Regions from separate parts of the Micromonospora jinlongensis genome, predicted to be linked through region 2. Evidence: predicted binding sites of a transcription regulator. Region 2 holds the regulator's gene; each other region holds the start of a gene.
The links. The regulator HrcA, encoded in region 2, represses chaperone genes, less so after heat shock. The targets are predictions, from matches to a motif close to GGTTNGCACNCTCNNNNNGAGNGTGCNAACC.

Region 1: groL (chaperonin GroEL) is a predicted target of HrcA. The motif match lies at 1,484-1,514, and genes of this name have one in related genera.
Region 3: groES (co-chaperone GroES) is a predicted target of HrcA. The motif match lies at 5,290-5,320, and genes of this name have one in related genera.

What each region holds. Positions count from the first base shown of each region.
Region 1 is NZ_JACCHK010000001.1:3,840,093-3,850,524, reverse strand. Features, by position in the region: gene HNR22_RS17035 (cold-shock protein) at 1-203, shown strand, start outside; gene HNR22_RS17030 (hypothetical protein) at 300-1,436, shown strand; gene groL (chaperonin GroEL) at 1,709-3,331, shown strand; gene HNR22_RS17020 (hypothetical protein) at 3,388-3,636, opposite strand; gene HNR22_RS17015 (GNAT family N-acetyltransferase) at 3,715-4,650, opposite strand; gene HNR22_RS17010 (S8 family serine peptidase) at 4,719-7,373, opposite strand; gene HNR22_RS17005 (FAD-dependent oxidoreductase) at 7,656-9,473, shown strand; gene HNR22_RS17000 (hypothetical protein) at 9,562-10,098, shown strand; gene HNR22_RS16995 (FAD-binding oxidoreductase) at 10,112-10,432, opposite strand, start outside.
Region 2 is NZ_JACCHK010000001.1:2,901,064-2,911,495, forward strand. Features, by position in the region: gene HNR22_RS12505 (PhoH family protein) at 1-919, opposite strand, end outside; gene HNR22_RS12510 (serine hydrolase) at 1,052-2,449, opposite strand; gene HNR22_RS12515 (histidine triad nucleotide-binding protein) at 2,502-2,861, opposite strand; gene HNR22_RS12520 (SDR family NAD(P)-dependent oxidoreductase) at 2,959-3,720, shown strand; gene ppk2 (polyphosphate kinase 2) at 3,793-4,704, shown strand; gene HNR22_RS12530 (16S rRNA (uracil(1498)-N(3))-methyltransferase) at 4,724-5,458, opposite strand; gene dnaJ (molecular chaperone DnaJ) at 5,460-6,605, opposite strand; gene hrcA (heat-inducible transcriptional repressor HrcA) at 6,681-7,703, opposite strand; gene HNR22_RS12545 (DUF4870 domain-containing protein) at 7,929-8,576, shown strand; gene hemW (radical SAM family heme chaperone HemW) at 8,631-9,854, opposite strand; gene HNR22_RS12555 (enoyl-CoA hydratase-related protein) at 9,874-10,432, shown strand, end outside.
Region 3 is NZ_JACCHK010000001.1:3,519,270-3,529,701, forward strand. Features, by position in the region: gene HNR22_RS15420 (hypothetical protein) at 323-883, shown strand; gene HNR22_RS15425 (molybdopterin-dependent oxidoreductase) at 1,233-3,005, opposite strand; gene groL (chaperonin GroEL) at 3,131-4,771, opposite strand; gene groES (co-chaperone GroES) at 4,842-5,156, opposite strand; gene HNR22_RS15440 (THUMP-like domain-containing protein) at 5,416-6,612, shown strand; gene ybaK (Cys-tRNA(Pro) deacylase) at 6,623-7,102, shown strand; gene HNR22_RS15450 (sugar ABC transporter substrate-binding protein) at 7,282-8,376, shown strand; gene HNR22_RS15455 (ATP-binding cassette domain-containing protein) at 8,492-9,310, shown strand; gene HNR22_RS15460 (sugar ABC transporter permease) at 9,307-10,432, shown strand, end outside.

The DNA of each region.
Region 1 (10,432 bases), 940 kb from region 2:
TGGCACAGGGCAGCGTCAAGTGGTTCAACGCCGAAAAGGGCTACGGCTTCATCGCCGTCGACGGCGGTCAGGACGTGTTCGTTCACTTCTCCGCGATCGAGATGGACGGCTACAAGGCGTTGGACGACGGCCAGCGGGTCGAGTTCGAGATCGCCCAGGGCCAGAAGGGCCCCCAGGCGGAGCACGTACGCGTCATCGCCTGACCGTTCGCACCGGTCGGCCGCCGCCTTGGGGGCTGGCGGCGCGGGCGCGCAGCCGGGAAGATCGTGAACCGTTCCAGCCGATGCTGAGGAGCGTTCATGACCGACCAGCCACCCTCGTCCACCCCGCCCTACGGGCCGGGTGAGCCAGGCCCGTCCGACCCGACGCAGGGTCAGCCTGGCCCGGCCGGTCAGCCGCCTGGCTCCGTGCCGGGTCTCCCGCCGGCTGGTTGGGATCCTGCGCAGGGTGCCTGGGGCCCGGCCGGTCAGCCGCCGCAGGGGTGGGTGTTCCCGCCCACCGGGGGCTACCCGCCGGGAGCGGGGCCCTACGGTCCGCAGCCGTGGCATCCGGGGCCGCCGGTCAACTGGTACCCGCCGGGTTACGGGTACGACCCGAACGACCCCCTGGTCACTCCACCCGGTGCCGGCCTCGCCGGCTGGTTCAGCCGGTGCGGGGGAGCGCTGCGCCGAGGCTGGCGGCAGTTGGTGCCCATCATGCTGCTCACCCAGGTGCTGCCCGCGGCGGTGCTCTCGGTGATCTCGCTCGGGGTGGACCCGTCGGCGAACTGGGCCGCCGAGGCCGAGACGAGCACGACCGCCGCCCTGCCGGACAACTTCGCCGTCGAGCTGGTTGGCCTCCTGGTCGTGCTGATCGGCGGCAGCGTGCTGGTCGGGTTGTTGCAGGCCGTCGGGTGGGCTGCCGGCAGTTGGGTGATCACCCAGCAGGCGGCCGGTCAGCCGGGCAGCCTGGATTCAGCGCTGCGCTACGGCATCCGTCGGGCACTCGGGCTGTGGGGGTGGACCCTGCTGGTCAGCCTGCTCATCGGCATCGGTGTCTGCTTCTGCGTCCTGCCGGGTATCTACCTGGCGTTCGCGCTGAGCATGGCCGGTCCGGTCTACCTCTTCGAACGCCACAACCCGATCGGCCGGTCGTTCCGGATGTTCCACGACCGGCTCGGCCTGCTGCTCGGTCGGGTGGCCCTGGTCGCCCTGGCGGTGATCGTCGGCACCTTGATCCCCGGCGCCCTGGAAGGCGTGGGCACCTCGGCGTTCGGTACGGATCCCTTCGCGTCCCCGGGCAACGCGGTCGGGGCGGTGGTGGTGATCGGGATCACCGCGGTGCTGGCCCTCCCGGCCCACCTCGCCCAGATGATCGGTCTGCTGGTCACGTACGCCGAGCAGCGCGCCCATGAGGCGCCGGTGAACACTCCCGGACTGGCCGCGGAACTCGGCTGAGCGGCCCCATCGTGCTTGCACTCGGCAGGGGAGAGTGCTAAACAAGTCATTGGCACTCGCATACCGTGAGTGCCAACGGTCGGGACGGTGGGGCCAGGTTGTGCCGGTGTGGAGACACCGGGGCAGCACATGGCCGGTCGTCGCGGGCTATCCGGCCCGGCCGAAGGACGTCGTCGTCGCCAGGTGGCGACGTCCCTAGGTGCGCACACCAGGCGGCCCATCCGGGGCACACATCTCGGGTGGCCCGTGAGTGTCCAGGAGGACAACGCCGTATGGCCAAGATGATCGCTTTCGACGAAGAGGCTCGCCGCGGCCTCGAGCGGGGCATGAACCAGCTCGCCGACGCCGTAAAGGTGACCCTCGGCCCGAAGGGCCGCAACGTCGTGCTCGAGAAGAAGTGGGGTGCCCCCACCATCACCAACGATGGTGTGAGCATCGCCAAGGAGATCGAGCTCGAGGACCCGTACGAGAAGATCGGCGCTGAGCTGGTCAAGGAGGTCGCCAAGAAGACCGACGACGTTGCCGGTGACGGCACGACGACGGCGACCGTCCTGGCCCAGGCCCTGGTTCGCGAGGGCCTGCGCAACGTGGCCGCTGGCGCCAACCCGATGGCCCTGAAGCGGGGCATCGAGGCCGCGGTCGCGAGCGTCTCGGAGGAGCTGTCCAAGCTCGCCAAGGACGTCGAGACCAAGGAGCAGATCGCCTCCACCGCCTCCATCTCCGCTGGCGACAGCACCGTCGGCGAGATCATCGCCGAGGCGATGGACAAGGTCGGCAAGGAAGGCGTCATCACCGTCGAGGAGAGCAACACCTTCGGGCTGGAGCTGGAGCTCACCGAGGGTATGCGCTTCGACAAGGGCTACATCTCGGCCTACTTCATGACCGACCCGGAGCGTATGGAGGCCGTCTTCGACGACCCGTACATCCTGATCGCCAACAGCAAGATCTCGTCGGTGAAGGACCTGCTCCCGATCCTGGAGAAGGTCATGCAGTCGGGCAAGCCGCTGCTGATCATCGCCGAGGACCTGGAGGGCGAGGCCCTCGCCACCCTGGTGGTCAACAAGGTCCGTGGCACCTTCAAGTCGGTCGCCGTCAAGGCGCCGGGCTTCGGTGACCGCCGTAAGGCCATGCTGACCGACATCGCCATCCTCGCCGGTGGCCAGGTCATCAGCGAGGAGGTCGGCCTCAAGCTCGACGCCGCCAGCCTCGACATGCTGGGCCGCGCCCGCAAGGTCGTGGTGACCAAGGACGAGACCACCATCGTCGACGGTGCCGGTGACGCCGAGCAGATCCAGGGCCGGGTCAACCAGATCCGGGCCGAGATCGACAAGAGCGACTCCGACTACGACCGCGAGAAGCTGCAGGAGCGGCTGGCCAAGCTGGCCGGCGGCGTTGCGGTCATCAAGGTCGGCGCGGCCACCGAGGTCGAGCTCAAGGAGCGCAAGCACCGCATCGAGGACGCCGTTCGCAACGCGAAGGCCGCCGTCGAGGAGGGCATCGTCCCGGGTGGTGGCGTCGCGCTGGTCCAGGCCGGCAAGACCGCCTTCGACAAGCTCGACCTGGTCGGCGACGAGGCGACTGGTGCGAACATCGTCAAGGTCGCGCTGGACGCCCCGCTGCGGCAGATCGCCGTCAACGCCGGCCTTGAGGGCGGCGTCGTGGTGGAGAAGGTCCGTAACCTCGAAGCGGGTCACGGCCTCAACGCCGCCAACGGCGAGTACGTCGACCTGCTGGCCGCGGGCATCATCGACCCGGCCAAGGTGACGCGCTCGGCGCTGCAGAACGCCGCTTCCATCGCGGCGCTGTTCCTCACCACCGAGGCCGTTGTCGCGGACAAGCCGGAGAAGACCCCGGCTGCCCCGGCTGGCCCGGGTGGCGGGGACATGGACTTCTGAGTCCAGTTCCGACACAGAACGGGGCGGGCCGCTGACGCGGTCCGCCCCGTTCGTCGTCAGGTCGGCAGTGGGCGCTGGTTGCGCCGCTTCTGTGCCCGGTTGTACGGCGGAAGCAGCTGGATCGGCTCGTCCACCATCTCCCGTGGCTCCTCGACGACCGCCGACCCGTCGTCGGTGGTCATCTCGGCCAGTTGCTCGGCGTCGCCGTAGTCGAGCCGGTCGAACGGCAGTTGGCCGGGGAGTTCGCCGACCGGTTTCCAGGTGATCGGCGGGCCGTCCTCGGTCTGGTCGTCATCCGTGGTCATGGCTGCCTCCTCTACCGAAACGGTAGGGGGCGTCGATGACCGACGCGGGCGAATGGATCAATATCCCCTTTGCCCCGGTTACGCCACCGACAGGGTCCGCCGGTACAGGAAGAAGACCCGCTCGATCCGGGCACCCGCGCTGCCCGAGTAGAACGGCACCGGTCCCACCCAGCCGATCTCCGCCCGGGTCAGCCCCGCCGCCTGCTGGTCCCGCAGGCAGCGCCGCAGCAGCACGCCACCGATGCCCGACCCCTCGGCTGCCGGCGCGGTGCCCATCGGCCCGAACCAGCTCGGCCGGGACGACCCGTACGCGGCGAAGCCGAGCACCTCGCCGCCCCGCTCCGCCAGGTGGCAGCCGGCGCCGTCACGACCCACCGACCCGGCCAACTCGCCGTCCCACGTGCCGCCGAAGGTGGACCGGGCGAACGCGGTCAACGCCGGGAGGTCCGCCGGCTCCGCCCGGCGCACTGTGACGCCCTGATCGGCCAGCCGCCTCTCCGCCGCCTCGGTGGACCGCAGTGCCGGTGACCCGTCGTACGACAGGTCGGCGGTCATGTTCCAGGCGGTCCGGTCCTGCTGGTAGCCGAGCGCGAGGGCGGCGCAGACCGCCGGGGTGTAGCGGACGTCGATGCCCGGCCACGCGTAGTACGGCGGGTTCCCGGCCAGCAGCACCTCGGTCACACCGCGCTCGGCCAGCACCTGCTCGGCCCGCCCCAGCAGCGCCCGACCGACGCCCCGGCGACGCTGATCCGCATGTACCGCGACCAGGTCGACATGCCCGATGCCCGGCTCGGTCGACGACACCGAGCAGAACAACACCCCGACCAGGTCCGCACCCCGGTACGCGCCCAGCCCGACCACCGGCCGGTCGGCGGCGGCCCGGGGCCAGAGCACGTCCACGATGGCGGCGGCCTCGGTGGCGTCCTCGGGAAGGTCGAGAGCCTGCTCGCAGAGCCGCACCACGGTGTCGGCCAGGTCGGGGGTCAGCTCGGTGACGGTGATCTCGGCGTCCATGGTCGCCGACCCTAGAACACCGTGTGGCGGCCCGCGCTCCCGCCCGTCGGATCAGGAAGGAAACCTGCCTATTGCTGGGCGGCGCGCACGGCGGCGTACGCGTCCACCTCCCCGGCACCCGTGACGTTCGACGGAGCACCGCAGGCGTCGGACGGGTTGTCGGAGCGGTAGGTGGGCGTCGCCGCCGTGGCGGTGTCCCGCAAAATCTGCCGGGTCCGGGCCACGTCGCCGACCAGCGCCGGGTTCGCCGACCACATCAGCGCGACCACCCCGGCCACCTGCGGGGTCGCCATCGAGGTGCCGTCCAGCGCGGCGTACGTGCCGCCCGGCATGGCCGACACCACACCCACACCCGGCGCCAGCACGTCCGGCTTACTCGCACCCGGCACCGGCCCGCGCGAGGAGAACTCGGCGACCCGGCGCTGCGCGTCCACCGCGCCCACGGTCAGCACGTCCGCGTACGGCGCCGGTGGGTCGTCGATCGACGCGCACCACGGCCCGGTGTTGCCGGCGGCGGCGACCACGAAGATCCCGGCGGCGTCCAGTGCGGCGGTTGCCGGCCGCAGCACGCGCTGGTCGCAACCCTCGATGGGCGGGCAGCCCCACGAATTCGTCAGCACCTGCGGGGCGCGCTCCGGACGGCCGTCGGTCAACGGGTCGCCACCGGTCGGGAAGGGCGCCAGCATGAACTGGAGGCAGTCCAGGTAGTGCGCGGGGCTGCCGAGGTTGCGGTCCAGGTTGACGCAGCCCACCCACTGCGCGTCCGGCGCCACCCCGATGCCGTCGCGTCCCACCGCACTGCCCACCGTGTGGGTGCCGTGCCCACCCTGGTCGGTCGGGCTGCGGGTGTCGTCCCACGGGTCGTACCAGGAGTCGTCTCCGCCCCGGAACCCGGCGCGCAGCGCCGGATGGGCGCCGTCCACCCCCGAATCCGAGCTGCCCACCACGATGCCCGTGCCGGTCACCCCGAGCTGGGACCACACCCGGTCCGCGCCGATCTGGCGGATGTTCCACTCGGGGCCGGTGGGCGTCGGCGCGGTGCCCCGGTTCTGCCCCGCCGGGGCCGGCAGTGGCCGCAGACGTTGGCTGACCAGCACCCGGGCCACCTCCGGCCGGCGGGCGAGCCACGCCCGCACCGCCGGACCGCCGTCGACCTCCACCGCGTTGACCAGGTAGTACGACACCGGATCGAGTCGCAGTCGACGCAACCCCCGGAGCAGGTCGGCCTGGCTCTGCTCGGCGGTCGTCACCAGCCGTCGGTAGACCTCCGTCGCGCGGGCGTCCCGCCCGGCCCGACCCGCCGCGCCGGCCGGCAGACCAGTCAGGTCGGCCTGCGTCCGCAGCACCACGAACAGTCGCTCGCCGTACAGGCCCGGTTGGCCCGGACCCAGGTCGACCACACCGAACGCCACCAACAGCACCACGGCTGCCACCGCGGCGGACCGGCGGCTCGGGGTACGTGCCGTCGGCCGGGCGAGCAGCACCGCGTACCCGATGGCGACCAGGACCGCGACGGCGAGCCCGGCGCCAGCGGCGGCCGCCACCCAGAACGGGATGTCCCGGGTGCCGACCAGCAGCAGGGTGATCTCTTCCGGGTCGGTGAAGGCCAGCGGGCCGAGTGCGGCCAGGCCCACGAGCCAGCCGGTCGCCGTTTGGCCGGCGCGTGCGGCGACGGCCGGGTCGGTGGTGGGTCGCCAGGCCGCGGCCCACAGCGCGGCCAGTGCGAAACCCACCGGGGGCAGGGTCAGCAGCGCCGGCAACTGCGCGCCGGACTGGCCGGTGCCGGCCGCGAGCAGCAGCAGCGCCACCCCGGCGACCAGGCCTCCGAGCAGGACGAGCCGGGCCGGCCGGGGCGGTCGGCCAACCGCGAACCGGGACCAGAAGGTGGCGTCCAACAGTGTCGCGGCCAGCACCCCCAGCGCGGCTGCCGCCAACAGCGCGAGGATGGTTTCCAGGAGCCCGCCGAGTGCGCCCAGCCAGGCCCACGGCAGCAGCAGCGCCAACCCGGCGGCGACCGCGAGCAGCGGGACCGACCCGGTCCGGCGCAGGCGCCGCTGGGGTTCGACCGGGTTCGTGCTCCCGGCGGCGGTCGAAGCGGCGTCGACGCTCAGCCCCGGGCTTGCGACGGCCTCGACTCGGGCGACGTCACCGTTCAGCGCCGCACCACCGGTGCCGACGTCCGGCGACGACGCGGTGCCGGCGGGCGCGCTGCCGTCGCCGGGTGATGACGTGCTGGCAGCGGGCGCGGTGGCGTCGCTGGCCGTTGGCGCCGTGGCGTCGTGCGTTGCGCTGGCGACCGAGCCGGACGATCGTCGCGCCGACCAGAGCACGGCGAGCGCGCTGAGCAACGCGGCGCCGGCCAGCCCGGCGAGGTACGCCTCGTGGTGCACCGGCGGCACGACCCGCAGCAGTGTGAGCACGCCGAGAGCGAGTGCCCCGATCAGCCAGGCCCTCCCGGTGGCCCGGACCGTGGCCGACCGGGGCAGCACGGCCAGCAGCAGGGCGGGTGTGCCCACCAGCACGACGGTGACCAGGCCGAGTACCGGCCAGAGCCAGCCGACGCGGTCCAGCCCGAAGCCCAGCAGCACCTGATCGGTGACCCAGCCGCCGGTCTGGGTGGCCGCAGTGACCGCGACCGTCCAGCAGCCGACCAGCACGGCTGCGACCACCGACCAGGGGGAGCTGCGGTCGCTGAATCCGGGTTGCGCGGGGTGACCTTGCATCCGAGAACCTTACGACCGCGGCGAGCGGTTTCAACCCGGCCGTCGCGTTGCGGGTTGACCGAAGAACCCTGCAGATCTTGGACAGTTTCCGTCAGCCGCTGACGGAAACTGTCCACGATTTCCGATCGGTCGGCCGGGAACGGAGCTGAAGGGCCTGGGTGCGATCCGCCCGGAGGGCCCGGCAGCGAGACGTGCCGTGCACACGACGTGGCAGTACCGGGCGGGCGGCGAATGTCGACACGCTGGCCTGGCGGTTACCGTGGACGGGTGCGTGACCCCAACATCTCCCGATCCGTCGCCGGCCAGCTCTCGCCGGTCCGCCGTGCGTCCGACCTGCGTCGACTGCGCGCCGAGCGCTTCGACGTCCTGGTCATCGGGGGCGGGGTGACCGGTGCGGGTGCCGCTCTGGACGCGGCGTCCCGGGGCCTCAAGGTGGCTCTCGTCGAGGCGCGTGACCTCGCGGCGGGCACCTCCAGCCGGTCGAGCAAACTCATCCACGGTGGCCTGCGCTACCTGGAGCAGTTGGAGTTCCACCTGGTGCACGAGGCGCTCACCGAGCGCGGCCTGCTCGCCACCCGGCTCGCGCCGCACCTGGTACGCCCGGTGCCGATCCTGGTGCCCCTGCCCGCCGGGCGAGGGCTGCGGGACCTGCCGGCCCGCATCTTCCGCCGCTCCTACTACGGCGCGGGTGTGGCCGCGTACGACGCCTTCGCCGGAATCTTCGGCGGTGGGCGGGGCATGCCACTGCACCGGCACCTGACCCGCGAGGGGGCCCGACGGGTCTTTCCGAGTCTGCGGCCCGACACCCTTGCCGGGGCGATCCGCTACTACGACGGGCAGGTCGACGACGCCCGCCTGGTGGTGACCCTCGCCCGCACCGCCGCCAGCCTCGGCGCCACTGTGGTGAGCAGCGCCCGCGCCGTCGGGCTGATCCGGCAGGCGCGTGAGGTGACCGGCGTCCGGGTCCGTGACCTGGAGGCGCCGGCAGGCTCACCGGACGCGGAGTTCGAGGTGCACGCCCGTACCGTCATCGCCGCCACCGGTGTCTGGAGCGACGACATGTCGCGGATGCTCAACGACGTGGGCCTGCGGCCCGGCGTCCGGGTGCGCGCCTCGAAGGGGGTGCACCTGGTGGTGCCCCGCTCGGCGATCACCGGCGAGGCGGGGCTCATCCTGCGGACGGCGAAGTCGGTGCTCTTCGTCATCCCGTGGGGCGGGCACTGGATCATCGGCACCACGGACACCGACTGGCGGCTGGACCGCTCCCACCCGGCCGCCTCGGCCAGCGACATCGACTACCTGTTGCAGCAGGTCAACACCGTGCTGGACCGGCCGCTGACCACCGCCGACATCGAGGGGGTGTACGCGGGGCTGCGGCCGTTGCTGGCCGGCGAGGCCGACTCGACGTCGAAGCTCTCCCGTGAACACGCTGTCTTCGAGCCCATGCTCGGGCTGCTGCTGGTCGCCGGCGGCAAGTACACGACGTACCGGGTGATGGCCTCCGACGTGGTCGACCGGGCGGCCCGCCGGCTCGGCGGCACGCGCTCGTCGCGTACCGCCGACCTGCCTCTGCTGGGTGCCGACGGCTACCCGGCGATGTGGCGGGACCGGGCCGACCTGGCCCGCCGGCACGGCGTGCCGGTGGGCGTGGTGGAGCACCTGCTGGAGCGGTACGGCACCCTCACCCTGGACCTGCTGGCCCTGATCGACGCCGACCCGTTGCTCGCGTCTCCGCTGGCGGGTGCTCCGGAGTATCTGGCGGCTGAGGTCGCGTACGCGGCGCGGGCCGAGGGTGCGCTGCACCTGGAGGACGTGCTGACCCGGCGGACCCGGATCTCGTTCGAGACCAGCCACCGGGGGCTGGAGTCCGCGGAGCACACCGCCGAGCTGATGGGCGCGGTGCTCGGCTGGGACGAGGCGACCCGGGCCCGCGAGGTGGAGCACTACCGCGCCAGGGTGGAGGCCGAGCGGCAGTCCCAGTTGATGCCGGACGACGCCGCGGCGGACGCCGCCCGGCTCGGCGCTCCGGATGTGCGGGGTTACGCCGCCGACCGTGGCGGCGACGACGATCAGGCGGAGCTGCGTCCGTCCGCTCGATGACGAATTGCGACGTTACCAATGGGTAACCATCGATACCGACCCGGATGGTGGTTTCGGTCGCTACCTACGGTGGGGTAGGTTTCCGCGCGTGCTACCCCGCGCGCGCCCTCGTCTGCTCCTACCCCTCCTCGCCGTCGCGCTCGTCGGTGCCCTGACCGGGTGCTCGCTGTTCGACCGGGACAAGCCGGATACGACTCTGGCGCAACCGTCCGCCCCGGTGGCGGGAGGCGGATCGCAGCTGGAAATCCCGACCACCGTCGCCGCCGGTCAGGTCAGCCTGCTCCAGCGGCTCGGCGAAGACGGGCCGATGCGCACCCTGAGCGTCGAGCGCAACGGCGCGTGGCAGTGCCTCGACTGCGCCGGCGACGGGGTCACCTCCCGGGGCACCCTCGCACCGGAGCTGACCGAACGGCTCCAGGTGCTGCTCGCCAACCCGAGGTTGGCCGCCGAGACCGATCAGGCCCGGAGGTACCGGACCACCTGCATCGACGCGCTGACGTCCAGCCTGCTCACCTCGACCGGGCTGATCACCTCGCAGGACTGCCCTGGTGAGGAGCGCACACCGGTCGCCGGGGAGATCCTGCTGCTGCTCACCCAGGCGACCCCGGCCGAGGTCAAGGGCTGACCTTCAGCCAGGGTCAGAGCACCTTGCCCGGGTTGAGCAGACCAGCCGGGTCGAGGGCCGACTTGATCGCCTGGTGCACCCGGACGCCGACCGGCCCGATCTCCCGGGCCAGCCAGTCCCGCTTGAGCAGCCCCACCCCGTGCTCGCCGGTGCACGTGCCGCCGAGGTCCAGGCCGAGCCGCATGATCTCGTCGAACGCCCGCCGGCCCCGCTCCACACTCGCCGGGTCGGCCCGGTCGACCACGATGTTCGGGTGCATGTTGCCGTCCCCGGCGTGCCCCACCACCCCGATCGGCACCTCGCACTCCGCCGCGATCCGGGCCACCCCGTCCAG
Region 2 (10,432 bases):
CGTCGGTGCTGGACAACTGGGCGAAGTGCACGTCGTCGACGTTTCCCAGGATCTCCCGGACGACCCGCAGGCCGCTGCTCGTCCCGCCGGGAAGGTCCACCTGGGTGACGTCACCGGTCACGACGATCTTGGAGTTGAAGCCGAGCCGGGTGAGGAACATCTTCATCTGCTCGGGCGTCGTGTTCTGCGCCTCGTCCAGGATGATGAACGCGTCACTCAGCGTCCGGCCCCGCATGTATGCCAGAGGCGCGACCTCGATCGTGCCCGCGGCCATCAGCTTGGGGATCGTCTCCGGGTCGAGCATCTCGTGCAGCGCGTCGTAGAGCGGACGCAGGTACGGGTCGATCTTCTCGTTGAGCGTGCCGGGCAGGAAGCCCAGTCGCTCACCCGCCTCCACCGCCGGCCGGGTCAGGATGATCCGGTTGACCTGCTTGGCCTGCAACGCCTGGACGGCTTTCGCCATCGCCAGGTAGGTCTTGCCGGTGCCGGCCGGGCCGATGCCGAAGACGATGGTGTTCGAGTCGATCGCGTCGACGTACCGCTTCTGACCGAGCGTCTTGGGGCGGATGGTGCGCCCGCGGCGGGAGAGAATGTTGAGCGTCAGAACCTCGGCGGGCCGCTCGGCGCTGCCCTGCTCGAGCATGCCGACGGTACGCCGGACGGCGTCAGTGGTCAGGGTCTCGCCTTTCTCGATTAGTTCGAGCAGCTCACTGAAGACCCGCTCGGCGAGGGCGTTGTCCGCGGGCTCACCGGTGATGGTGATCTCATTGCCGCGAACGTGCACGTCACTGGCGACCGAGCGTTCGACGAGTCGGAGGATCTCGTCGCCTGCGCCGAGCAGATTGACCATGATCTTCGAGTCGGGCACGGTGATCCTGGTCTGCACCCGGGGCGGGCCGGGAGGTGGGGTGCCGGTCATAGGTCGGGCCCGTAGGGCCCTGCGCCACCTGCTCTCGATCTCGGCGCCGGCCTGCTGGCCTGGCGTGCGGACGTTACACCCATCGTATCCGTTCAACGCGGGCCGCATCGCGCCCATTTCCGCTGGCCGCGATCAACTCCCGGCCCGGAAGTCGTACCCCTCGAAGGTCTCCTGGTGGCGGGTGAACCGGTACGTCGCCCAGTGCATCCGGACCACCGCGCCGGCCTCGTCCCGGGTCAGCCGCAGCAGCTCACCGACCTCCCGACCGGAGGCGGTGCGGAACACGTCCGGCTGGTCCGGCAGGGGCGTGAAGATCGCTGGCGGGCGTCCGGCCGCGTCACCGGCCCCGCTCGCCCGCAGGGCACCGTCGCGCCAGGAGAACACGTACTCGAAACCCTCCCCCCACCAGCGACCGAGCACGCCCCGCAGGGCCGCCGGGGCGGGTGCCCCAGGTCGCCATGGCTCGATCTCGGCCGGGTCGTGCTCGACCGCTGCGGCGAGCAGCCGGTGCGGCAGGTCGAACAGTTCGGCCGCAGTGCCGGACGAGCCGAGCACCGCGGCACCCATCGCGCCGGCCGTGCCGTCGCCGCCCCGCCGGCCGTACACCCCGGCGAGGAAACCGGGCATCGCCCCGTCGTGCCCCACGTGCATCACCCGTTCGCCCTGCGGGATGAGGATCAGACCGAGCCCGAAGCCCGCGCCCCAGAGCGTCTCGTCGGTGGTGGTCAGCGGCCAGCGCATCTCGTCCAGGGTGGCGGGGGCGAGCACCGTACCGGTCGGGTCCAGTGCCGCCGGGTCGGCCAGGAACGCCGCCCAGCGCGCCATGTCGGTCGCGGTGCTCCAGAGCTGGGCGGCCGGGCCGACCGCGCCGAAGTCGGTCGGCGGCTCCGGGTGCGCCTCGTCGGAGTACGCGTCGACCAGGAAGCCGGTGGCCGCCGTCGGCCGAGGGGTCACCGTGGTGTCGGTCAGCGCCAGCGGCGTGAGGATCCGCTCGGTGAGGGCCTGCGCCCAGCTCTCGCCGCGCAGCCGCGCGACCAGTTGACCGAGCACGGCCAGGCCCAGGTTGGAGTAGTGGAACCGGCGGGCCGTCGGCAACACCCGCTCGGCCCGGTCCAGCTCTGCCACCAACTGGTCGGCGTCCGGTGCGCGCAGGCTGTCCCAGACGTCGCCGAACGGCTCGCGTTGCAGACCAGCGGTGTGTGACAGCAACCGGCGCACGGTCAGCTCGCCATGCGCGGGAAGGTCCAGGTGCCGGCCCACCGGGTCGTCCAGGTCCAGCAGCCCGTCGTCGCGACACTGGAGGGTGAGGGCCGCGGTGAAGGTCTTGGTGACCGAGCCGATCCGGAACTGGGTGCCCGGCCCCAGCGGGCTGTCGGTGCCGGTCTCGCCGACGGTGCAGCTCCAGAGCGGGCGGTCGGCCCGGTGCAGCGCCGCCGACACCGCCGGCACCCGGGCGTCGGCCTGCACCCGCCGGACCAACCGACCAAGGCGCTCATCCACCCGGCTGTCCGGCGCCGGACCGGCGCTCACGCCACCGCTCCGCGGTGCGGCGCCGAGAAACTGCGCCCGCTGGTCCGCTCGTTCACGTCAGGTCCCGGGCGAGCATCGGGCCGAGCGGCGCGCCACCGAGCAGATGTGCGTGCACGTGGAACACCTCCTGACCGCCGTACGCGCCGGTGTTGAACATCAACCGGAAGCCGTCGCCGAGCAGGCCCTCGTCCTCCGCCACCGCGGCGGACGTCGCCAGCACGTCGGCGGCCAGCGCCGGGTCACCCTGGGCGAGCGTGGCGATGTCGGCGTAGTGCTCCTTCGGAATGACCAGGACGTGCACCGGCGCCTTCGGGTCGATGTCGCGGAAGGCGAGCGTGGTGTCGGTCTCCCGGACCACGGTGGCCGGGATCTCCCCGGCGACGATGCGGCAGAACAGGCAGTCGGATCCCATCGGGGCAGTGTAAGGACTAACGGGCCGGGGGCGCCCCGGCGCAGCATGCGCCGCCGGCCTGTTCGCAGGAGAGACCGGCTGAGGCAGGATGGCCGGCATGACGGATCGGGCGGTACTCGTGACCGGGGCCTCGCGCGGGATCGGCGCTGCGGTGGCGACGGCGTTCGCGGTCGGTGGCGACCGGGTGGCAATCCACCACCGCGACTCGGCCGACGCGGCCGAGGAGCTGCGCGCGCAGTTGCCCGGCAACGGGCACGTGGTGGTCCGCGCGGACCTCACCGACCCGGACGCCGTCCGGGCCATGGTCGACCGGGCCGCCGAGTTGCTCGGCGGGTTGGACGTGCTGGTCAACAACGCCGGAACGTACGGCGAGCGGGACGAGCCGCACCCGATCTTCGGCACCTCCTACGAGCAGTGGCAGCAGCGCTGGCGGCGGGTGGTGGAAACCAACCTCACCGGTGCCGGCAACGTCACCTGGTGCGCCGCCCAGCACATGCGCGAACGCGGTGGGCGGATCGTCAACGTCTCGTCCCGTGGTGCGTTCCGGGGCGAGCCGGACCAGCCCGCGTACGGCGCCAGCAAGGCGGGTCTGAACGCGCTGGGTCAGTCGCTCGCCGTGGCGCTCGCGCCGTACGGCATCACGGTCGCCACCGTCGCGCCAGGTTTCGTGGCGACCGACATGACCACCGAGCACCTGCGCGGCGAGCACGGTGCGGCGATCCGGGCGCAGAGCCCGTTCGACCGGGTGGCCGAGCCGGAGGAGATCGCCGCCGCGGTGCACTGGCTGGCCTCGCCCCAGGCCGAGTGGGCCTCCGGCACGATCGTCGACCTCAACGGCGCCTCCTACCTGCGCAGCTGACGGCGGAACAGCCGCCCACATCACCCGGCCAGGGGGTGGTTCGCGGCCCGAGGGCGGGTAAGTCTCTCCGACATGGCCGACTCCGCGCTGCTGGACCTCACCGCCGACTACCGGGTGGCCGATGGCCACGACGACGACCCCGTCCTGCTCCGACCCGACGGGACGCCCGTCGACACCTGGCGGGAGGACTACCCGTACGACGAACGGATGGACCGCGACGAGTACGACCGCGACAAGCGGCTGCTCCAGATCGAGCTGCTCAAGCTCCAGGACTGGATCAAGGAGTCCGGCGAGCGTCTGGTGATCGTCTTCGAGGGTCGGGACGCGGCCGGCAAGGGCGGCACCATCAAACGTTTCATGGAACACCTGAACCCGCGTGGGGCGTCGGTGGTGGCGCTCGCCAAGCCGGACGAGCGGGAGGCCGGCCAGTGGTACTTCCAGCGGTGGTTGGCGCACCTGCCGGCGGCCGGTGAGATCGTGCTGTTCGACCGTTCCTGGTACAACAGGGCCGGCGTGGAGCGGGTGATGGGCTTCTGCTCCCGCAAGGAATACCTGGAGTTCCTGCGTCAGGCCCCGGAGCTGGAGCGGATGCTGGTGCGCTCGGGCATCCGGCTGGTCAAGTTCTGGTTCTCGGTCTCGCAGAACGAGCAGCGCACCCGGTTCGCGATCCGCCAGGTCGACCCGGTCCGGCAGTGGAAGCTGTCGCCGATGGACATCGCGTCACTGGACCGTTGGGACGAGTACACGGAGGCCAAGGAGGCGATGTTCTTCTGGACCGACACCGCCGACGCGCCGTGGACGGTGGTGAAGAGCAACGACAAGAAGCGGGCCCGGCTGGAGGCGATGCGACACGTGTTGCACCGTTTCGACTACGCCGGCAAGGACCCCGAGGTGGTCGGCACGCCCGACCCACAGATCATCGGGTCGGCCGGGCTGGACCTACGGCCGGAGGAAGAGGTGGTGCCGGTGTTCCCCCGGCCCTGAACGGGCCCGAAGCCCACGGTCACCAGCGGCCGAGGCGGGTGGCGAGCACGCTGAGCGCCGCCACTCCGGCGGTGGAGGTGCGCAGCACCGCCGGCCCGAGCCGCACCGGCCGGCCGCCGGCCTCGCGGAACGCGGTCAGCTCGGCCGGGGCGATGCCACCCTCGGGGCCGACCACCAGGACGATCTCACCGGTGGCGGGCAGCTCGGCGGTGGTGAGCCGCTCGTCGGCCTCCTCGTGCAACACGAACCCGGCGGCGGCGCCGGCGATCCGGCGGACCACCGTGGCGGTCGACTCGTCCGGCGCACCGGCCACCACCGGCAGCCACGGCCGGCGGGCCTGCTTGGCCGCCTCCCGGGCGGTCGCCACCCACTTCTCCCGGGCCCGTACGCCCCGGTCACCGCGCCACTGGGCCACCGAGCGCGACGCCGCCCAGGGCACGATCTCGTCGACGCCGACCTCGGTCATCGCCTGCACGGCCAACTCGCCCCGGTCGCCCTTCGCGATGCCCTGCACGGTGACGATCCGGGGTACGGGCGCGTCCGCGTACCCCCGGGAGGTGATGGTGACCTCCAGGGTGCCCCGGCGGACGGCGGTGACCACGGCGGCGGCCGTGCCACCCCGCCCGTCGGCGAGCAGCAGCTCCTCGCCGACGCGCAGCCGCTGCACGGTGGCGGCGTGGTGACCCTCGGGGCCGTCCAGGGTCAGCGCGTCGCCGGTGGGCAGCGCCTCGACCAGGAACAGCGGCGCGGACACCTCAGGCGTGCCCGTTGAACGCGTCGCGCATCCGGGAGAAGAAGCCGCCCTGCTTGGACAACTCGGCGACCTCCTCACCGCGGGTCTTGGCGAAGTCGCGCAGCATCTTTTCCTGGTCGGGGTCGAGCTTGGTAGGCGTCCGCACGTCCAGGTGCACGTAGAGGTCGCCTCGGCCGGTGCCGCGCAGGTGCGGTACGCCCCGGGCGCGCAGCCGCAGCGTGCTCGCCGGCTGGGTGCCGGCCTTGACGTCGACCGTCTCCTCGCTGTCCAGGGTCTTGATGGTCAGCCGGGTGCCCAGCGCCGCCGCGGTCATCGGCACGGTGACACGGCAGTGCAGGTCGTCGCCCTTGCGGGAGTAGACGTCGTGCGGCCGCTCGTGGATCTCCACGTAGAGGTCGCCGGCGGTGCCACCACCCGGGCCGACCTCACCCTGCTGGGCGAGCCGGATCCGCATGCCGTCCTCGACGCCGGCCGGGATCTTGACGGTCAGCGAGCGGCGGGTGCGCACCCGGCCGTCGCCGGCGCAGGTGGGGCAGGGGTGCGGGATGGTCGTGCCGTAGCCCTGGCACACGGTGCACGGCCGGGCGGAGACCACCTGGCCGAGGAAGGTGCGCTGCACCGACTGCACCTCGCCCCGACCGGCACACGCCTCGCAGGTCGCCAGGTGGGTGCCGGCCGCCGTGCCGGCGCCGGAGCAGGTGGTGCACAGCACCGCGGTGTCGACGGTGATCGGGGCCTCGACGCCGAACGCCGTCTCGTGCAGGTCCAGTTCGAGGCGCAGGATCGCGTCGGCGCCCGGCCGGGTACGCGGACGCGGACCACGGGCGCCGCCCGCGGCACCGCCGAAGAACGCGTCCATGATGTCCTGGAAACCGACGAACGGGCCGGCACCTCCGGGACCTCCGGGGCCTCCGGCACCGCCGCCGCCCGGGGCGAGCGGGTCGCCACCCAGGTCGACGATCTGCCGCTTCCGGTCGTCCGAGAGGACCTCGTACGCGGCGTTGATGTCCTTGAACTTCTCCTGTGCCTCCGGGTCCGGATTGACGTCCGGGTGGAACTGGCGCGCCAGCTTGCGGTAGGCGCGCTTGATCTCGTCATCGGAGGCTTCCCGGCTCACACCGAGAATGCCGTAGTAGTCCCTGGCCACTGCGTTCCGTGTCCTCATGTTCGTCTCGCGTTGTGCCGGTCGGCGGCCGCAGCCGGCCGCATCGGCCCTGACCAATCAGTTCTGGGCCAGCAACTCGCCCACGTAGCGTGCCACGGCGCGAACCGTGGCGATGTTGCCGGGGTAGTCCATCCGCGTGGGCCCCAGCACCCCCAGGCCGCCGACGATCGTGGCGCCCGGGCCGTAGCCGGTGCTGACCACGGAGGCGGCCCGCAGGTTGTCGAACTCGTTCTCGTCGCCGATCAGCACCCGGGTCGTGCTCGGCTCGGTCTCGCCGATGAGCTTGAGCAGCACGACCTCCTCCTCCAGCGCCTCGAGGATCGGTCGCAGGGAACCCTGGAAGTCGAGCAGGCCGCCCCGGGTGAGGTTGGCGGTGCCGGCCAGGGCGATGCGTTCCTCGTGCCGCTCGACCAGGGTCTCCAGCAGCACCGTGGCGAGCGTGGTCATCGCCGGACGCAGCTTGGGCGACGACTCCTCGACCAGTGCCTGCACCAGCGGCGGCGTGTCGGACAGCCGGGCGCCGGCGAGCTTCTCGTTGACCAGTCGGCGCAGGTCGGTGACGTCGTCGGCGGACACCGGCCCGGGCAGCTCCACCAGACGCTGCTCCACCCGCCCGGTGTCGGCGATCATGACGACCATCAACCGGGTGGTGGAGATCGGCACCAGCTCCAGGTGACGCACCGAGGAGCGGGCCAGGCTCGGGTACTGCACGACGGCCACCTGCCGGGTCAGCTGGGCGAGCAGCCGCACCGTGCGGTGCACCACGTCGTCGAGGTCGACCGCGCCGACCAGGAAGCGCTCGATGGCCCGGCGCTCGGCCGGGCTCAGCGGCTTGACCCGGGACAACCGGTCGACGAAGAGTCGGTAGCCGCGGTCGGTGGGCACCCGGCCGGCACTGGTGTGCGGCTGCCGGATGTAGCCCTCCTCCTCCAGCACGGCCATGTCGTTGCGGACCGTGGCCGGGGAGACCCCGAGCTGGTGCCGCTCGACCAGCGCCTTGCTGCCGACCGGCTCCTGGGTGGAGACGTAGTCTTCGACGATGGCGCGGAGCACGGCGAGTTTCCGGTCGTCGAGACCCATCCTCCGCACCTCCTGTCGCACGTCGGCCGCCGGCGTCCTCGGCCGGCCAGGCCGTCCTGGCACTCGACTGTAACGAGTGCCAGTCTACGTCGGCGTGCCCGCCAGCGCGATGATCAACGGCTGCCCGTCGGTGCGGCCCGCGCCACCCCGCCGGGCCGATCGACCCTCACGGCCGGGCGGTGTCGCTCTGGTGCCGCGTTGCCACGTGCCCCTACGGTGGCATCCATGACTGAACCTCCTCGCCCTCCCGGCGCGGGTGACCCCGGTAACTACCCGCCGGAGCCGACCTCCCCTGGCTCGTTTCCGTCGTCGGAGCCGCCCACCGCACCACTGTCCGGGGCACCCGGCCCGGGCGGCTATCCCCCGGCCGGTGGCTATCCGCCGCCCACCGGTGACCAACCGCCGTCAGGCGGCTACCCTCCGGCGGGTGGCTACCCCCCGCCCGGCGGCTATCCCCCGCCCGGTGGCGGCTACCCGACCGGCGGCGGCTACCCGACCGGTGGCGCCTACGGCGGCCCCGGCGGCGGCTTCGCCAACAACGAGGACAAGACCTGGGCGCTGGTCGCCCACTTCGGCGGCGCCGTCGGCGCGCTGATCAGCTTTGGTCCGCTGGGCTTCGTCGCCCCGCTCATCGCCTACCTGGCCCGCGGCCAGCAGTCGCCGACCGTCCGGGCACACGCCCTCGCCGCGCTGAACTTCCAGATCCTCTGGTCGATCATCGCGTTCGTGCTGCTCTTCGTGAGCTGGTGCCTGCTCTTCCTGCCCAGCATCGCCGTCGTGGTGATCCAGATCCTGTTCGGGATCATCGCCGGCATAAAGGCCAACGAGGGCACCGCGTACCGCTATCCGATGACGGCCAACTTCATCAAGTGATGCCGGGTCGGCCGCTCCCCCGGCCGGCCCGCACCACCGGAACGGCCTGCCCACTCAGGGCAGCAGGTCACGCACGACAGCGTCGGCGAGCAGCCGCCCGCGCAGGGTGAGCACCGCCCGGCCGGCCGCGTACTCGTCGGCCGCCAGCAGCCCGTCGGCCAGGGCCCGCTCGGCGCCCGCCCTGCCAGTGGCGTCGAGCACCGCCAACGGGAGGCCGCTGGCGAGGCGCAGCCGGAGCATCACGTCCTCCATGTGCGCCTCGTCGCCGGTGAGCACCTCCCGGGCCAGGCCTGGTGACGCGCCCGCCGCCAACCGCTGGGCGTACGCCGAGGGGTGCTTGACGTTCCACCAGCGCACCCCGCCGACGTGGCTGTGCGCCCCCGGCCCCAGCCCCCACCAGTCCGCGCCGGTCCAGTAGAGCAGGTTGTGCCGGCACCGGGCGTCGTCGGTGCGCGCCCAGTTGGAGACCTCGTACCAGGAGAGCCCGGCCGCGTCGAGCGCGGCCTCCGCGGCCAGGTAGCGGTCCGCGGCCACGTCGTCACTGGGGTACGCCAGCTCGCCGCGCCGCATCCGGGCGGCGAGCCGGGTGCCGTCCTCGACGATCAGGGCGTACGCGCTGACGTGGTCCACCCCGGCGGCGACGACCTGCTCCAGCGAGGCGGCGAAGTCCTCGGTGCGCTCCCCCGGGGTGCCGTAGATCAGGTCCAGGTTGACGTGCTCGAACCCGGCGTCGCGTGCCTCCAGGGCGGCGGCGGTGGCCCGACCGGCGCTGTGTTTGCGGTCCAGGATCGCCAGCACTCCCGGGGAGGCGGACTGCATGCCCAGCGAGATCCGGGTGTAGCCGGCGGCCCGCAGCAGCTTCAACGATTCCGGGGTGACCGATTCGGGGTTGGCCTCGGTGGTCACCTCGGCGTCGGCGGCCAGCCCCCAGGTGCGGTCGATGCCGTCGAGGATGCGGGCGAGGTCGTCGGCGGGGAGCAGGGTGGGCGTTCCGCCGCCCACGAAGACGGTGTCGACCCGGGGCGGCGGGCTGTCGCCTAGCACCCGGGAGGCGAGCGCCAGCTCGGCCAGGACGGTGTCGGCGTACCCCTCGCGGCTCGCACCGCCGCCCAACTCGGACGCCGTGTAGGTGTTGAAGTCGCAGTAGCCGCAGCGGCTGGCGCAGAACGGCACGTGGACGTACACGCCGAAGCCGCGCGCGCCGACCGCCGTGGTGGCGGTGGCGGGCAGCGATCCGTCGACGGGGACGGTCTCACCATCTGGAAGGACGCCGGGCATGGCCACTAGTGTGCCCGGCATGACCTCTCCCGACGTCCTCGTGCGGGTCGCCACGGCCCGCGGGGTGACCACCCTCACCCTGGACAGCCCGCACAACCGCAACGCGCTCTCCACCGGCCTCATGACCCAGCTGCTGGCCGGGTTGGGCGACGCGGTCGCCGACGAGACGGTTCGAGCGATAGTGCTCGACCACACCGGCCCGGTCTTCTGCTCGGGCGCCGACCTGAAGGAGACGGCCGCGGCCTACGCCAGCGGGACGGTGCCCGCCGCGATGCTGGGTGACGTGCTCGCGGCGATCTGGGACTGCCCGAAGCCGGTGCTGGCCCGGGTGGGGGGGCCGGCACGGGCCGGCGGGCTGGGCCTGATCGCCGCCGCCGACCTGGCGGTCTGCGCCGACGAGGCGACGTTCGCGTTCACCGAGGTACGCATCGGGGTGATCCCGGCGGTGATCTCGGCGACCGTGCTGCCCCGGCTGCACCCGCGCGCCGCCGCCGAGCTCTACCTGACCGGGGACACCTTCGACGGTCGACGGGCCGCCGAGATCGGCCTGGTCACGGCCTCGGTCCCGGCGGACGGCC
Region 3 (10,432 bases), 620 kb from region 2:
GAATGCCGGCCCGGGCCGGATCGTTGAAGACTTCCGCAACGACCGCCAGACACCCCGGCACCGCTTCACACGAGCGGATGTCGGCGATGGGCCCACCGGGGAATGACCCCCGACCCCCGGTCGTTACACATGAACCCGGCGCCCGAGCCCCCCGGCTCGCAGCACCCGCCACCCCGGCCCCCCGCAAGCCCCCGGCTTGCCGGTGCCGACCTCCCCAAACTTTCCCTTTGTTTGATGCAGCGCCGGACGAGGTGCTCACACCCTTGTGCCGCCGACCCCCGTCAGTGGCCGGGTGTTTCCTACCCCCGAAGGAGCTACCCCCATGAACACGATCTTCCGTAAGAGCATGTTGTCTGTTGCTGGTCTCGCGTTCGCCGGTGGTGTCTTCGCCGGTCCGATCGCCGCCCACGCCAACCCCGTGGATGCCAAGCCGGTCGCGGTAGCGGTGCAGTCGGCCGCCCCGAAGCCGCAGGGCGACCAGTCCCACATCACCCTCAATGATGAGCAGACCGCGAACGTCAAGGCGATCATCGCCGCCACGAAGAAGGCCGGCCTGCCCGAGCGCGCCGCGGTCATCTCCATCGCCACGAGCCTGCAGGAGTCCAAGCTGGAGAACCTGGGCCACCTCGGCGACGCCAACGACCACGACTCGCTGGGCCTGTTCCAGCAGCGCCCGAGTTCGGGTTGGGGTACGCCGGAGCAGATCACCGACCCCGAGTACTCCACGACCGCGTTCCTCAAGGGTCTCAAGCAGGTTGACGGGTGGCAGGACATGCCGCTGACCGAGGCCGCGCAGACCGTGCAGGTCTCCGCCTACCCGGACGCCTACGCGCAGTGGGAGCAGCAGGCCACCGACCTGGTCGCCCAGCACTGGAACAGCTGACCCACCGAACGGCACACTGAACGACCCGACCGCTGGCCGGCACCCCCACCCGGGGTGCCGGCCAGCGGCATATCCCCCACAAACACAAGGACACCGTCACCACGCCCGGTAGATCTTGGACAGTTTCCGTCAGCCGCTAACGGAAACTGTCCAAGATCTGCACGGTCGGGCTCACACGGCCGGCGCGACACTGCCCACCGGGCCGGACCGACAGCGCGCCGACGGGTTCCGGCCGGCGTGGACCGCCCGGCACTGCCGGAGCCGGGGCGGACCCGTCCGGCACCGCCAGAGCCGGGGCGGACCCGTCCGGCACCGCCGGAGCCGGCGTGGACCGCCCGGCACCGCCGGATCAGCGGACGGTGACGGTGACCGTGTGCCAGCCGGTGGCACCGTCCGGGACGACATCCTGCGTACGCTCGGTCTGGGTTTCGCCGGTCGCGTCCGTTGCCCGGACCTGGAGCCGATGCTCGCCTGGCGTGGCGTCCCAGCGCCAGGACCACTGCACCCAGGTGTCCACCGACACGGCCGGGGCCAGCTCGGCCTGCTGCCACTCGCCGTCGTCGACGCGTACCTCGACCTGGCGGATGCCCCGGTGCTGCGCCCACGCCACGCCGGCGATGGTCACCGGCCCCGTGGTCAGCCGGTTACGTCCCCGGGGCGTGTCGATCCTCGACTGGGTCTTGATCGGTCCTTGGACGGACCAGCCGCGCGGCACCCAGTACGCGTCGAAGTCGGCGAACCGGGTCAGCTCCAGCTCGGTCACCCACTTGCACGCCGACACGTACCCGTAGAGGCCGGGCACCACCATCCGGACCGGGAAGCCGTGCTCGACCGGCAGAGGCTCGCCGTTCATGCCGACCGCCAGCAGCGCGTCCCGCCCGTCGCGCAGCGCGGCGGTGGGGGTGCCGCAGGTCCAGCCGTCGACGGACCGGCCGACGACCTGGTCGGCGTCCGCGTCCGGCTCGACCTCGTCGAGCAGTTCCCGCAGGGGTACGCCGAGCCAGCGGGCGTTGCCGATCAGATCTCCGCCCACCTCGTTGGAGACGCAGGCCAACGTGACGTACCGCTCGACCAGTGGCCGGGCCAGCAGGTCGGCGTAGGTGTACGTGCGCTCGGTGCCGACCCGCCCGTGGATCCGCAGCCGCCAGCTGTCCGGGTCCACCTGGGGCACCACCAGCGCGGTGTCGATCCGGTAGAACCCGAGGTTCGAGGTGACGTACGGCGCGAGTTGCGCCAGCGAGAGGTCCGCGCCTGCGGGTACGGCAGCTGCGGGGGCGACCGGCGCGGGCAGCCGGATCGCGTCCCGAGCGGCGGACACCCCGCGTCGACCGGCCAGCCAGCGCCCACCGAGACCTGCCGCCAGGGCTGTGCCGAGCAACACCCCGCTGCTGGTGAGGAACCGCCGCCGCGACTCAGGGTCGACTTCTGCAGCCCCGGTCGCGGATTGCCCGCCCGGAGCCACCGGCGCGGCGGGCGTCACCGGGCCAGCAGGCGACACCGGCTCGGCGGGAGTCACCGGCACCGGCAGGCCTTCCGGCGTCGGCGAGGCCGCCGAGGGCGGCTCGGCCCGCGACCCGAGCGCCGGACCCGCAGGCGACACCGGCGCGGCGGGCGGCACCGGACCCGCGGGCGGCACCGACGCAGCCGGCGGCACGATCGGAGTGGGCGGTGACCAGGGCCAGGGGTCCAGCTCGAACGGGCCGGCGATGAACAGCCAGAGCACCAGGCCGCCGAGACCGGCGCCGACAAGCGACGGCAGTGCGTCGGCGGCGTCCGCACCGGAACGGGTCAGCGCGGCGGCCACGCCGATGACGCCGAACGCGGCGATGCCGGCCAGGCCGAATGCCAGCCGCCGGACCGCCAGCACACCGAACAGCGCCGCGAACCCTCCCAGCAACAGGCCCGTACCAACCAGCAGCGCGATCTTGTCGGCGGTGCCGAAGAGGTCGATGGCGAGTTGCTTCAGCGACTCGGGGACGGCGTCGACGACCACCCCGCCGACCGCGACCAGCGGTGCCGACCGGGGGCCGGTCAGGACCGCCACCGGTTCGGCGATTCCGATCGCGACGGCGGCGGCGGTGATCCCGGCCAGCGCGGCGTAGCGCCGCGACGTGGTGCTCATCGGCCCAGTGTGCGCGATCATCCGGTCCACTCGCCAACAACGGCGGCGTCGGTAAGAGACCCACAAGACGAGCCGGGGCACACCGCCGTACGACGGTGTGCCCCGGAACGGGTGGCGCTACCGGGTCAGAAGCCCGGGCCGTGCTGGTGGCCGTGACCGTGGCCGTGGCCGCCGCCGGCGGCCGGCTCGGCCTGCTCCGGCTTCTCGACCACGAGGCTCTCCGTGGTGAGCAGCAGACCAGCGATCGAGGCGGCGTTGGTGACCGCGTTGCGGGTCACCTTCACCGGGTCGATGATGCCGGCCTTGACCAGGTCGACGTACTCGCCCTTGGCGGCGTCGAGGCCGTTGCCCCACTCCAGGTCGGCGACCTTCTGCGTCACGACATAGCCGTCGTGACCGGCGTTCTGCGCGATCCAGCGCAGCGGCTCGACGAGCGCCTTGCGCACGACCGAGACACCGACCTTCTCGTCACCGGTGAAGCCCAGGTCGTCGTCGAGGACCGAGAGGATCTGCACCAGGGCGGCGCCGCCGCCGGGCACAGTGCCCTCCTCGACCGCAGCCTTGGTCGCCGCGATGGCGTCCTCGATGCGGTGCTTGCGCTCCTTCATCTCGACCTCGGTGGCCGCGCCAGCCTTGATGACGGCGATGCCACCGGAGAGCTTCGCCAGCCGCTCGGCCAGCTTCTCCCGGTCCCAGTCGGAGTCGGAGGCCTCGATTTCCTTGCGGATCTGGGCGACCCGGTCGGCAACGTCGGCCTTCTGGCCACCGCCGTCGACGATCGTGGTGTTCTCCTTGTCGACCACGACGCGCCGAGCGGTGCCGAGCACCTCCAGGCCGACCTGGTCGATCTTGTAGCCCAGCTCCGGGGCGACCAGCTCGGCGCCCGTGGAGATCGCGATGTCCTGGAGCATCGCCTTGCGCCGGTCACCGAAGCCCGGGGCCTTGACCGCGCAGACCTTGAGGGTCTTGCGCAGCGAGTTGACCACCAGGGTGGAGAGCGCCTGGCCGTCCACGTCCTCGGCGATGATCAGCAGGGGCTTGCTGTTCTGCAGGACCTTCTCCAGCAGCGGCAGCAGCTCTTCGATCGCCGAGATCTTCTGGGTGGTGACCAGGATGTACGCGTCCTCAAGGACGGACTCCTGGCTCTCCAGGTCGGTGACGAAGTTCGGCGAGATGAAGCCCTTGTCGAACTGGAGACCCTCGGTCACGTCCAGCTCGGTGGTGAGCATGGAGCCTTCCTCGACGGTGATGACACCGTCGCGGCCGACCCGCTCCATCGCCTCGGCGATCAGGTCGCCGATCGTGGCGTCCTGCGCGGAGATCGTCGCCACGTTCGCGATCGACTCCTTGCTGGTGACATCGGCGGCACGGCCGAGCAGCGCCTCGGAGACCTTGGCGGCCGCCGCGTCGATGCCCCGCTTGAGGCCGGCCGGGTTGGTCCCGGCGGTCACGTTGCGCAGACCCTCGCGAACCATCGCCTGGGCCAGCACGGTCGCGGTGGTGGTCCCGTCGCCGGCGACGTCGTTGGTCTTGGTCGCCACCTCCTTGACCAGCTGCGCGCCAAGGTTCTCGTACGGGTTGGTGAGCTCGATCTCCTTGGCGATGGTCACACCATCGTTGGTGATCGTCGGCGCACCGAATTTCTTGTCCAGGACGACGTTGCGCCCGCGCGGGCCGAGGGTGACCTTGACCGCGTCCGCGAGGGCGTTGACACCGTGCTCCAGCAGGTGCCGGGCGTCGTCCGAGAAGCTCAGGATCTTCGCCATTAATGTCCCTTCGAAGCGCCATTGCCCCGGCCCGGCGAGCCGGACCGGGGCAGTGGCACTGATCGGTTGCTTACTTCTCGATGACCGCGAGGACGTCGCGGGCGGAGAGCACCAGGTACTCCTCGCCGGCGTACTTGACCTCGGTGCCGCCGTACTTCGAGTAGAGGACGGTGTCGCCGACCTGCACGTCAACCGGAACCCGGTTGCCGTTGTCGTCGACGCGGCCCGGGCCGACAGCGAGGACAGTGCCCTCCTGCGGCTTCTCCTTGGCGGTGTCGGGGATCACGATGCCCGACGCAGTGGTGGTCTCAGCCTCGTTCGCCTGGACCACGATGCGGTCCTCGAGCGGCTTGATCGCAACCTTGGTCGCGGTAGTCACGGGCATACCCTCCTGGGGTACTGGTTTCGTTGCTGGCCGGCGGGGCCGACCAGCGTCAATCTGCCTCATGCCACCGGGCGGGGCCGTCGTCGCGGGTGCCGGTCCGCCTGGCGTGCGCACCCGGGTCGTGAGACCCGGAAGCTGGCACCCTCAGGGTGAGAGTGCTAATCGCAGGTTATTCCGTGGCTAGCACTCCGTCAAGGAGAGTGCCAGCGAGTCGCGCCCCGCCAGCCCGGATTTCCGGGTCTACCCGGACAATGACCGGGTGGATCTCGATCAGCTGGCGGCGCTGCGTACCCCCGAGGGGTCGGCCGCGCTCACGGCGGCGGCCGGGCTGGCCGGCGGTGATCCACTGGCCGCGGCGTCGGCGTTGCGCGCGGCCGGGGTGCCGCCGACGCTGGCCGCGGCGGCGCTCACCCAGGCTGAGCTGCGCCACCGGGCGATCGGCAAGTTCGGCCCGGCAGCCGCGGAGATGTTCCTCACCCGCCCCGGCCTGGAGCAGGCCACCCGCCGGGTGGTCGCCGACCGTCGGGCCGCCCGGCTCCACGCGGCCGGCGTGCGCACCCTGGCCGACCTCGGGTGCGGCCTCGGCGCCGACGCGCTGGCCGCCGCCCGGACCGGCATCCGGGTGTACGGGGTGGAGGCCGACCCGGTGACCGCCGCCATGGCCGCCGCCAACGCTGAGGCGGCCGGGCTGGCCGACCTGTTCACTGTCGAGTGCGGGGATGCCACCGCGTTCGACGTCTCCCGGGTCGACGCGGTCTTCTGCGACCCTGCCCGCCGCACCACCGGCACCGGGCGACGGGTCTTCGACCCGCGCGCCTACTCGCCTCCGTGGGACTTCGTGACCGGGCTGGCGGAGCGGGTGCCGCGCACCGTGGTGAAGGTGGCGCCGGGGCTGGACCACAGGCTCATTCCGGCGGGCGCGGAGGCGGAGTGGGTCGGTGTCGACGGCGACCTGGTCGAGGCCGCGCTGTGGTGTGGTGACCTGGCGGAGGTGCCCCGCCGCGCCACCCTCTACCGACAGCAGGGCGTCAAGACCCGCCGCGACCAGCTCAGCGGCTCGGGTGCCGACGAGGCGCCGGTCGGGCCGCCGCGTCGCTACCTGTACGACCCGGACCCGGCGGTGGTCCGCGCGCACCTCGTCGCCGAACTCGCCGCCGAACTGGACGCCACTCTGGGCGACCCGAGCATCGCCTACCTCTACGCCGACCATCCGACCCCCACCCCGTACGCGCGCTGCCTGGAGATCACCGACGTGCTGCCGTTCTCGCTCAAGCGCCTGCGGGCGCTGCTGCGCGACCGTCGGGTGGGCCGGGTGGAGATCCTCAAGCGGGGTTCCGCGCTCACCCCGGAGCAGCTTCGGCGGGACCTGCGGCTGGCCGGCGACGAGGCGGCGAGCCTGGTGCTCACCCGGGTCGCCGGCGCACCGACAGTGCTGATCGGTAGGCCGGTCGACTAGCGTCGCCGGTGTGGCAGGACAGGGCACTCCGGCGACGGCACTGGTGGTCAAGCGTGGGGTGGCGCACCGCACCCATCCGTACCGGGTGGCACCGGACGCCCCGAACTACGGCGCGTTGGTGGCGGTGGCGCTCGGCGTGCCACCGGAGCGCGTGTTCAAGTCGCTGGTGACCGAGGTCGACGGCGCACTGACCGTGGCGGTCGTTCCGGTCACCGGCGAGCTGGATCTGAAGGCGCTCGCGGCGGCCGTCGGTGGCAAGCGGGCGACGCTGGCCGACCGGGCGGTCGCCGAGCGGGCAACCGGCTACGTACGCGGTGGGATCAGCCCGCTCGGGCAGCGCAGGCGGCTGCCCACCGTGCTGGACGACTCCGCGCTGAAATTCCCGACGATCTACGTCTCGGCTGGTCGGCGGGGTCTGCAACTCGAACTGGCCGCAGCGGATCTGGTGGCGCTGACCGACGCCCGCACCGCGCCGTTGCAGACCCACTGACGGCCTTCGTTACGTCGACTCCCCCGTGGGATACCCGGGGAGTAACAGTCGCGTTGCTGAATTGTTATCGCTCCCAACAAACTATGCACCTGCGCGGTCTTGTGGAGCCGGTGTGACGCGAAATACGTTGCCGGGCACAACAAAACAACACCTCCCCCACCTCCGAAAGGACCCTGCACATGCGTAAGGGGATCCTCACCATCGCCGCCGTGGGCCTGCTCACGACCGGCGGCTTGACCGCCTGTAGCGATGACTCCGGCTCCGGCTCGGCCGACTCCGCCAAGACTCCCAAGATCGGCGTGATCCTCCCGGACAGCAAGTCCTCGGTCCGCTGGGAGACCGCGGACCGGCGGTTCCTGGAGGAGGCGTTCAAGGCCGCCGGCGTCCAGTCCGACATCCAGAACGCTCAGAACGACAAGACCGCCTTCCAGACCATCGCCGACCAGATGATCACCGGCGGCGTCACCGTCCTGATGATCGTCAACCTGGACTCCGGCACCGGCAAGGCCGTGCTCGACAAGGCCAAGTCGCAGGGCGTCGCCACCATCGACTACGACCGACTCACCCTGGGCGGCTCCGCCCAGTACTACGTCAGCTTCGACAACGAGACCGTCGGCAAGCTGCAGGGCGAGGGTCTGTCCAAGTGCCTGACCGAGAAGGGCGCCAAGAACCCCGTCGTGGCGTACCTGAACGGCTCCCCCACCGACAACAACGCCACCCTGTTCAAGAACGGCTACGACTCGGTGCTCAAGCCGAAGTTCGACGCCAAGGAGTACGTCAAGGGCCCTGAGGACGCGGTGCCCGCGTGGGACAACGCGCAGGCCGCGACGATCTTCGAGCAGCAGCTCACCAAGGCCAACGGCAAGATCGACGGTGTGCTGGCCGCCAACGACGGTCTCGGCAACGCGGCCATCTCGATCCTGAAGAAGAACAAGCTCAACGGCAAGGTGCCGGTGACCGGGCAGGACGCCAGCACCGAGGGCCTGCAGAACATCCTCGCCGGCGACCAGTGCATGACCGTCTACAAGGCGGTCCGGGAAGAGGCCAAGGCGGCCTCCGACCTGGCCATCGCGCTCGCCAAGGGTGAGAAGAAGGACACCGGCCAGACGGTGAAGGACCCGGAGGGCAACCGCGACGTCCCCTCGGTGCTGCTCACCCCGAAGGCCATCACCAAGGAGACCGTCAAGGACGTCATCGCCGACGGCTACGTGACCAAGGAGCAGGTCTGCACCGCAGCGTACGCCAAGTTCTGCGCCGAAGCCGGCATCAGCTGACCGACGCCGCACCACCCGCCGGGACGACCATCGCCGCCCGGCACGGGAGCACCCCTCCCGTGCCGGGCGGCGCCCGCCGGACGGGCCCCGACCTCCCTTGCGAAGGAGACCCCCCGTGTCCGCGACCCCCCTGCTGGAACTCCGCGGGATCGACAAGAGCTTCGGTCCCGTCCAGGTGCTCCGCGACGTCGCCCTGACCGTCCACCCGGGCGAAGTGACCGCACTGGTCGGTGACAACGGCGCCGGCAAGTCGACCCTGGTGAAGTGCATCAGCGGCATCCACCCCACCGACGCCGGAGAGTTCCTGTTCAACGGCGAACCGGTACACATTGGCAGCCCCCGCGACGCCGCCACGCTCGGCATCGAGGTCGTCTACCAGGACCTCGCGCTCTGCGACAACCTGGACATCGTGCAGAACATGTTCCTGGGCCGGGAGCGGCGCAGCGGCATCGTCCTGGACGAGCCGACCATGGAACAGCTCGCCGCCGAGACGCTGGCGGGGCTCTCCATCCGCACCGTCACCTCGCTGCGTCAGCACGTCTCCAGCCTCTCCGGCGGCCAGCGCCAGACCGTGGCCATCGCCAAGGCGGTGCTGTGGAACAGCAAGCTCGTCATCCTGGACGAGCCCACCGCGGCGCTCGGCGTGGCACAGACCGCGCAGGTGCTAGAACTGGTCCGCCGCCTCGCCGACAACGGCCTGGCCGTGGTGCTCATCTCGCACAACATGAACGACGTCTTCGCCGTCTCCGACCGGATCGCCGCGCTGTACCTCGGCCAGATGGTCGCCCAGGTGAAGACCACCGACATCACCCACGCCCAGGTGGTCGAGCTGATCACCGCCGGACGCTCGGGCGGGCTCGGCCTCGCCACCGACCCGGGCAGCAACGGCGACGGCCCGCAGCCGGCCGACTCGATCTCAGGAGGCGTCCGATGACCACCACCGCCGTGCGGAAGGACGGCCCCGCGGCCGTCACACCCGCGCCGACCGTCGGAGGCCACGTCCGCAACTACTTCAGTCGGGTACGCGGTGGCGACGTCGGCGCGCTACCGGCCGTACTCGGCCTGATCGTGCTCTGCACCGTCTTCGCGATCATGCGGCCGTCGTCGTTCCTGTCGGCCGGCAACTTCGCCAACCTCTTCACCCAGGGCGCGGCGGTCACGCTGATCGCGATGGGCCTGGTCTTCGTGCTGCTGCTCGGCGAGATCGACCTCTCCGCCGGCTTCGCCAGCGGCGTCTGCGCGGCGGTGCTGGCCAATGTGGTCACCGTGCTCGGCTACCCGTGGTGGGTCGCCGTGCTCGCCGCCGTCGCCACCGGTGTGGTCATCGGCACCACGCTCGGCATGCTCGTCGCGAAAATCGGCATCCCGTCCTTCGTGGTCACCCTCGCCGGCTTCCTCGCCTTCCAGGGCGTCGTGCTCCTGCTCGTGAAGGAGGGCACCAACATCTCCGTCCGCGACGAGGTGCTGGTCTCCATCGCCAACCGCAACCTCGCCCCCACGCTGGGCTGGGCGCTGACCGCCCTCGCGGTCATCGGCTACGCGGCGGTGCAACTGCTGCGCCACCGCAACCGGGTGGCGCGTGGGCTGATCACCGACCCGATCGCGGTGGTGGCGTTGCGGATCGGCGGGCTCGCCGTCATCCTCGGAACCGCGGTGTACGTGCTCAACCTGGAGCGCAGCCGCAACGTCCTGATCGTCTCGCTCAAGGGTGTGCCGATCGTGGTGCCGATCATCGCGGTGCTGCTCGTCATCTGGACCTTCGTGCTGCAACGCACCAGCTACGGCCGGCACATCTACGCCGTGGGCGGCAACCGGGAAGCCGCCCGCCGGGCCGGCATCGACGTCGACCGGATCCGGATCTCCGTCTTCGTGATCTGTTCGTCCATGGCCGCCATCGGTGGCATCGTGGCGGCCAGCCGGGCCAACTCGGTCGACCCCAACACCGGGGGCAGTAACGTACTGCTCTACGCGGTCGGCGCAGCGGTGATCGGCGGCACCAGCCTCTTCGGTGGCAAGGGCCGCGTCCTCGACGCCGTACTCGGCGGCGCGGTGGTCG